Regions from separate parts of the Oceanobacillus sp. M65 genome, predicted to be linked through region 2. Evidence: a T-box and tRNA genes for the amino acid it is inferred to sense, from the RefSeq annotation. Region 2 holds a T-box; the other holds one or more tRNA genes.
What was found. A T-box is a leader RNA that pairs with one kind of tRNA and senses whether it is charged. The one in region 2 lies ahead of ACTWPF_RS08375 (valine--tRNA ligase), so its partner is inferred to be a tRNA-Val.
Positions count from the first base shown of each region.

Region 1: it has a tRNA-Val gene. The T-box ahead of ACTWPF_RS08375 (valine--tRNA ligase) is inferred to sense a tRNA for this amino acid. The anticodon was not compared.

Region 1 covers NZ_JBQQCJ010000003.1:147,728-151,158, forward strand. Annotated here, with positions in the region: gene ACTWPF_RS12875 (ParA family protein) at 1-900, opposite strand, end outside; tRNA gene ACTWPF_RS12880 (tRNA-Val) at 1,616-1,688, opposite strand; gene ACTWPF_RS12885 (hypothetical protein) at 1,976-2,467, shown strand; gene ACTWPF_RS12890 (spore coat protein) at 2,586-2,837, opposite strand; gene ACTWPF_RS12895 (hypothetical protein) at 2,851-3,039, opposite strand; gene ACTWPF_RS12900 (ABC transporter ATP-binding protein) at 3,226-3,431, shown strand, end outside.
Region 2 covers NZ_JBQQCJ010000002.1:166,308-169,738, reverse strand. Annotated here, with positions in the region: gene ACTWPF_RS08375 (valine--tRNA ligase) at 1-1,789, opposite strand, end outside; T-box leader at 1,954-2,192, opposite strand; gene ACTWPF_RS08370 (hypothetical protein) at 2,329-2,517, shown strand; gene ACTWPF_RS08365 (phosphotransferase) at 2,514-3,431, opposite strand, start outside.

The sequences.
Region 1 (3,431 bases), on a different contig from region 2:
TATCTCTGTCTCAAAAAATGATTGAGGTATTGTCTTTTGGAGTCTTTCTTTCAATTTACTGGCAATAGGCATTTCATGAGTTAAGGTAAATAAAACTCCTAAGGATTTAATTTTTTCTCGTTTTAAATCTCTTCTATAGATAGTATACATTTTATTTATTCCTGATTTATTCTCATAAAATGTCGATTCTACTAAATTCTCTAATAACCCGATACCCACACTTGAGAATAAATCAACTTTGCTCGGGATTATATAATAATCAGAAGCAAACAAACTAGCTTGTGTTAAAATTGTCCAATTAGGTGGACAATCAATAATTATATAGTCATATTCCTTTCTTAAATTGTATATATCAAAATGATCTTCCAATACATTGTGTTTTCCACTTGTATCACCAGATAAAGACTCAAACAAATCTAAATCTCCAGGAATTAAGTCTAGGTTATTTTTTAAACTATAAACTAATGAGGGATTTTCTAACGGTTCAACTATACCTTCCTGAGTAAATAATGTTCTTACTGTCATTTTTTTTGCCTTTAATCCATTATATAACAACTGAGAAGATATTTCTTTTTTATAATTATCATCTACATTTAATTCTTCATCTTCGGCTTCATGAGCAGTTGTGTCTGTTACTTCCTCGAATTTCTCTTTAAGTTCATCACGAACCCTATCTCGTAAATCTTTATCTATTTCCTTTTTATGGTGCCTATACTGATGATTAAGCAATGCTTGTGTGGCATTAAACTGAGGATCCATATCAATTACTAAAACGTTATTACCTTCTCTAGAAAAATCATCAGCAATATTTATAGCTGTTGAAGTTTTCCCTACTCCTCCTTTTAAATTTATAAAAGAAATAATTACAGCTTTATCAACTTTCTCAGTGCTAGTCTGCATTTTCTCACTCCTATTTTAAATACTATAGTTAATTCATCTCTATAATTGTAGATTTTTTTAGAAACATTATTTTTATCCTTTGTTATAATTCAAAAGTCATCTCTTCTAATAAAAAATAGTACTATATACATAGTACCAAAAATTCCAATTTAATTGTATTAAAATAATTTTGAATAGATTAAGGCTATAAAACTTGTTAGACGACTCTTTTTTAAGTAGATTCAGTAGATTCATTATCCCGATTACCATTATTAAAAAGTTGGTTAACCATACAAAATCCGGAAAATTCTTGAGAAGGTAGTAGAAATTCTCTGTTTATAGAATCTAATCGATCAGTAAATAAGTCAAATCTCTACCTAGGTTATTAAAGTTTTTTAGTGGAGATGATGGGTCCATATCTAACTTTAAATGATTTAATAGATCATTGTTAACCCATTCTCAGCTAGAACACACAATCAATGAAGTATTAGCCCAACATAAGAATCATCCGGTAAATAATGAGTTTGATTTAGTTGTTTGGCCAATCCAAGGAACTTACTTCGAAAATATAACCGCTTAATTGAAGCAACGAACGATCTCTATATCCCGTTTCTCTATTTGCAACATATCCATGCACCCATACTCATGCGTATGGGTGAAAATCATTTTCTTTCAGAAAATATAGAAAAAACGCTAATCCATTGATATATATCGGATTAACGTTTCTTTCAAGTAGTGATTCCGATTGGGCTCGAACCAACGACCTCTACCCTGTCAAGGTAGCGCTCTCCCAGCTGAGCTACGGAATCGTGTATTTGCAGTAAATCTACTATATAAAAGATCTTTCTATCTGTCAATACTAAGAATAGCGCAGCATGATAGTTATCGCGCAACCAAATCTAGCCGAATATTTTATGCTTTTTCTAAATAAGAATTCTGATACATAGAGGACTTCCCTGCCTTCACCCAGAATGGTTATAGTATGCCAATTATAAAATGAAGGAGTACTATATATGTCAAATAACAAGAAAGAATCTTTTAAAGAAATAAATGTCAAACGATTAAATATATTGTAGATCCTGCTGGCAAGGTCAAAATGTCGCTTTTCAACCAAGATAACATTCCACCAGTTCTTATGGATGGAGAAGATATTCTCCCCGGGCACAGACAAAAAAATCCTATCTCAGGCATAATGTTTTATAACCAAAATGGAGATGAATGTGGTGGACTGATCTATGGAAATGGTAAGGATAAGAATGGTAACGAAACGGTTTCTGCTTCTCTAACCTTTGATCAATATAAACAAGATCAGGTAGTACAAATGAGGTATGTCGAAGAGAATGAAGAACGACATTATGGTTTTTCTATTTTTGATCGCCCTTCTACTCCACTTCCTGAACTAATTAAAGAATATGAAAATATTCAAACGAGGGATAACAATACAGATAATCAGCAAGAAAAATTGGCGGATTTATTTAAGGGTAATGCTGAGCGCGCTTTTATGGGGAAAAATAAAAACGGAGAGGTTACCGTACATCTAAATGGCCAAAATGGAAATCAACGTATTCGTATGGTGTATGGTGATTGATGAACATGATGTGCCAAAGTTAGAATTCTTGAATGCACAAGGAGAGGTGACTTACAAACTCCCGCCTGAATAATGAAAAACAGGACAGCATCCTCCTGCTGTCCCGCTCCCTTCCCTACTATTGTTGGGTGAGTTGGCTTTTGATTTGCTGTACGACTTGAGGGTTTGCTGGTGCTGCTGGTTGGTAGTACCCTTTTTGGCTTGCATAATTATATAAGTTGCGTTGGCGCTGTTCGTCCTGGTTACGTAGTTGAATTAGTGTTTGGCGCAATTGTTCATTGTCTGATTCACTAATATACCCTGCATACCCTGTAAGACTAGCATTTAATCCTGCCAAATAATCATTTACGATATCTTTTTCTGAAAGCATGGAAAATTCCTCCCTATCCTAAAAATGTCATAAGCTTTTGCTGTGCTGCTTTTGCATCCTGTGCATCTTGTTGCAAGATGGAAACTAGCTGTGGGTCCGTACAATTTTGTGCATAAGCTTCAAGCTTATTTGCGATCATGCCATGCCCACCGATAATGTGACGCAGATTTTCCAATTCGAGTTCTGTTAATTGGTTATTCATTGTGATTGCCCCTTTCTTGGAAATACACATCTATCTTTCCCAGCGTTGAAAAGGCTATGCATAAAAAGCCTTCTCTTGAGCTGTTCATTTTATTTCGAAACACGAATTAAATGAGTGGATAAAAACATACTTTCCTATTATAATAGGAAGAATATTGGATTATTTAATGACAGGTGGAGAGTCAACATGAGAACAGTCTTTTCTTTTATTAAACCGTATAAGCTGGCAGCCGTTGCAGCGTTATTGCTAATGCTTGTAGAATTGGCTGCTGAATTGCTGCTACCGCTATTTTTAGGAAAAATGATTAATGACGGGGTGGTTAACCAGGATATCGATAATATTGTGATGTGGGGCAGCATTATGATCGGTCTATCCTTAGTCGGCTTTGTTAG
Region 2 (3,431 bases):
ACGTAAAGCCTTCCATGTTCATTAGTGAGAATCTAGAAGCATTCCATACTTTATTGGCAAAATTCCAAGTTGATTCAACTTTTTCCCAATGGAAACGCAGATCCTGCCCTGGGGTAGACCCTGTTAATAAGAAGTACCGTAGAGAGTCTGCTCCATATTTTTCGATGACATCCATTGGATCAACACCGTTTCCGAGGGATTTACTCATTTTCCGGCCTTCTGCATCCCGTATTAATCCATGAATTAATACGTCATTAAAAGGTTTAACGTCGGTGAATTCCTTCGATTGGAAGATCATTCGTGCGACCCAGAAAAAGATAATATCATATCCAGTCACCAATACACCAGTTGGGAAATATCGTTTAAAATCGTCCGAATCTGTATCTGGCCAGCCCATTGTAGAAAATGGCCACAATGCAGAAGAGAACCATGTATCAAGTACATCCTCATCCTGTACCCAGTTTTCACTGTCTTCAGGAGCTTCTTTGCCAACATACAATTCATTTGTTTCTTTATGATACCAAGCAGGAATCCGATGGCCCCACCACAACTGTCGAGAGATACACCAGTCTCGAATATTATCCATCCAATTCAGATAGGTGCGTTCAAATCGATCTGGTACAAAATTGACTTTATCTTCTGTTTGTTGCATTTCCACAGCAGCATCTGCCAGTGGTTGCATGTCTACAAACCATTGGGTAGACAGATAAGGCTCTACAACTGCCCCACTTCTTTCCGAATGTCCCACTTGATGAGTATGGTCTTCTATTTTAAATAGCACGCCCATATCCTCAAGATCCTTCACTATCTGCTTACGGCAATCAAAACGATCTAAACCTTCGTATTTCCCAGCCTTTTCATTCATTGTTCCATCCTCATTCATAACAAGGACTCTTTCCAGGTTGTGTCGATTTCCTATTTCAAAATCATTCGGATCATGTGCGGGAGTTATTTTAACAGCTCCTGAACCAAATTCTCTATCTACATAATCATCGGCAACAATTTCTATCTCCCGACCAGTAATTGGTAGGATAACTTTCTTACCAATTAAATGGCTATAACGCTCGTCTTTCGGATGTACGGCAACTGCTGTATCACCAAGCATCGTTTCAGGCCTAGTGGTGGCAATTTCGATATACTCGTTACTATCCTTAATTGGATAACGTAAGTGATAAAATTTCCCCTGTACTTCTTCGTAAATAACCTCAATATCTGAAAGCGCGGTTTTGGTTTTCGGATCCCAGTTAATAATATATTCACCACGATAAATCCAGCCTTTTTCATACAATTTAACGAACACTTCTTTAACTGCCTCTGACAAACCTTCATCAAGCGTAAAGCGTTCACGAGAATAATCTAATCCTAAGCCTAATTTTTCCCATTGTGAACGGATAAAATCTGCATATTCGGATTTCCATTCCCAGGCAGTTTCGAGAAATTTCTCTCTACCTAACTTATAGCGATTGGTTCCTTGTTCCTTTAGCTTCGCTTCTACTTTGGCCTGAGTAGCGATGCCAGCATGGTCCATACCAGGAAGCCATAGTACATCATATCCCTGCATTCGCTTCATTCTTGAGATCGTATCCTGCATCGTCGTATCCCATGCATGACCAAGGTGGAGTCTTCCTGTTACGTTAGGTGGCGGAATTACAATAGAATAGGCTTCTTTCTTAGAATCCTTTCCCTCTGCTTCAAAATACTTTCCATCTAGCCAAAATTGATATCTGTTTTCTTCTACTTCCTGCGGGTTATACTTTGCAGACAGTGCTTGTTTTACTTGTTCACTCATACTTCATCCTCCTTTTTTCATTTAGAAAAAATAGCAATCGCTAGTGGTTAACGAATGTGTACGTTTTTTCTATACTTGGTACTTCAAATTTTCAGCTACATCGTCCCTTTTCCCTTGCTAAAAATCTCATACTTTTTAACGTAAAAAAAACCCTTTCATCCTATAAAAAGGACGAAAAAGTTCTAATTTCCGTGGTACCACCTTTGTTTACAGGTCACATACAGACCTGTACACTTCATTAATTGATAACGGTTCGTAACCGGCATTCTCCTACTAACGTAAGCGTTCAAAGATGCAGCATCAGGAGCGACCTTCCAGAATACGCTCAGCCGGGAAACTTTCACCATCTGTTTCCCTCTCTTTAGACAGCTCATTCTGTACTCTTCTCCATCATCACTATTATAATATCTAGATACATTTTATAGTTAAGCTGTATTTACGTCAACTATTATTTAGCAGGGTTGCACAATCACCCTATGTTTATACATAGTATATTAAAACACACACCAAAAGTGAAGGGGTAGAAAGGAGAGATTATAATGGCCCGTTATTACCGGTATAAACTCCCACCATGGGCAAGAAACTGCTTATTTGTAGCCGAAAAGGTCACATTACCTATCCTGATATTTCAGTTAGTCCGCACATTATTTTTTCCGACTACATTTGATGTTTTTTTACTTGGTTTAATCGTTGGGGTCTTTATAGCTTTTTATTTGGAGTGGATTTAGCTATCTAGATCATCAAAATTAATTGTTTCGTGCTCCTTTTCCACATAATCAGACCATTGCAGGCCAAAAGTCAGCTGTCTGTATGCACGTTGTAATTGTCTCGTTCTTGCTAACATTGTTTGGTTTGAAGGGTCTTCAAGATATTCTTGAACTAACCGAAAATAGGAAGATGGGTGCAGTAAATGGATTGTTAAAAGCTGTAACTCTTTTTCAGTTAGTTCATTTTCCTTTATGTAAGAATGAAATTCCTCAGTATATGCAGATATTGGAGCATCATAATCAAGCGTTTCGGAACGATAAAATCGCACTAAATCCATTGTAGCATTCTCATATCGTGCTTGTTCCCAATTAATAAGCTGGGCATTGTTATGATGCACTATGTGATCTCTGCTTAACTGCCCATGACAAAAACTACTATTCCAGGTTACTTGCTCATCGTTGGACACATAAACAAGTTGATCCAGGCGATTATTCAAAACTTGAAGAACCATTTCAATATCGCGAAACTGTGAGCATACCAATAATTCAAATGGAGACATATAGTGGTTTCGCTCAAAACGATCAACCGTTCTGTTTAATTCATTAAAAAGTGTTTCACAAGCCTGCTTGTATGTACCAAACTCACGAACGAAAGTGTCTTTTTCAATTTGTTTAGTCTGTTTCGTTTTTGCATGCACAGCACCAAGGTTGCTATAAAAATCGGCAATGTTTCGTTCCGTGCCCCTACCGTTATCATGGTCGACCCATGGGGTAAGATAATAAAAGCTACCGAGATGTTCCTGATATAGTTGACCATTTCTTGTCATATATACTGGCAAAATAGCATGTAGCTGATGATACTCAGCCAATTTAAACGACTTTTCCCAATTTGCGATCGTACTGGAAGACAGCTTGCTTTCTTTTAGTGCATAGTT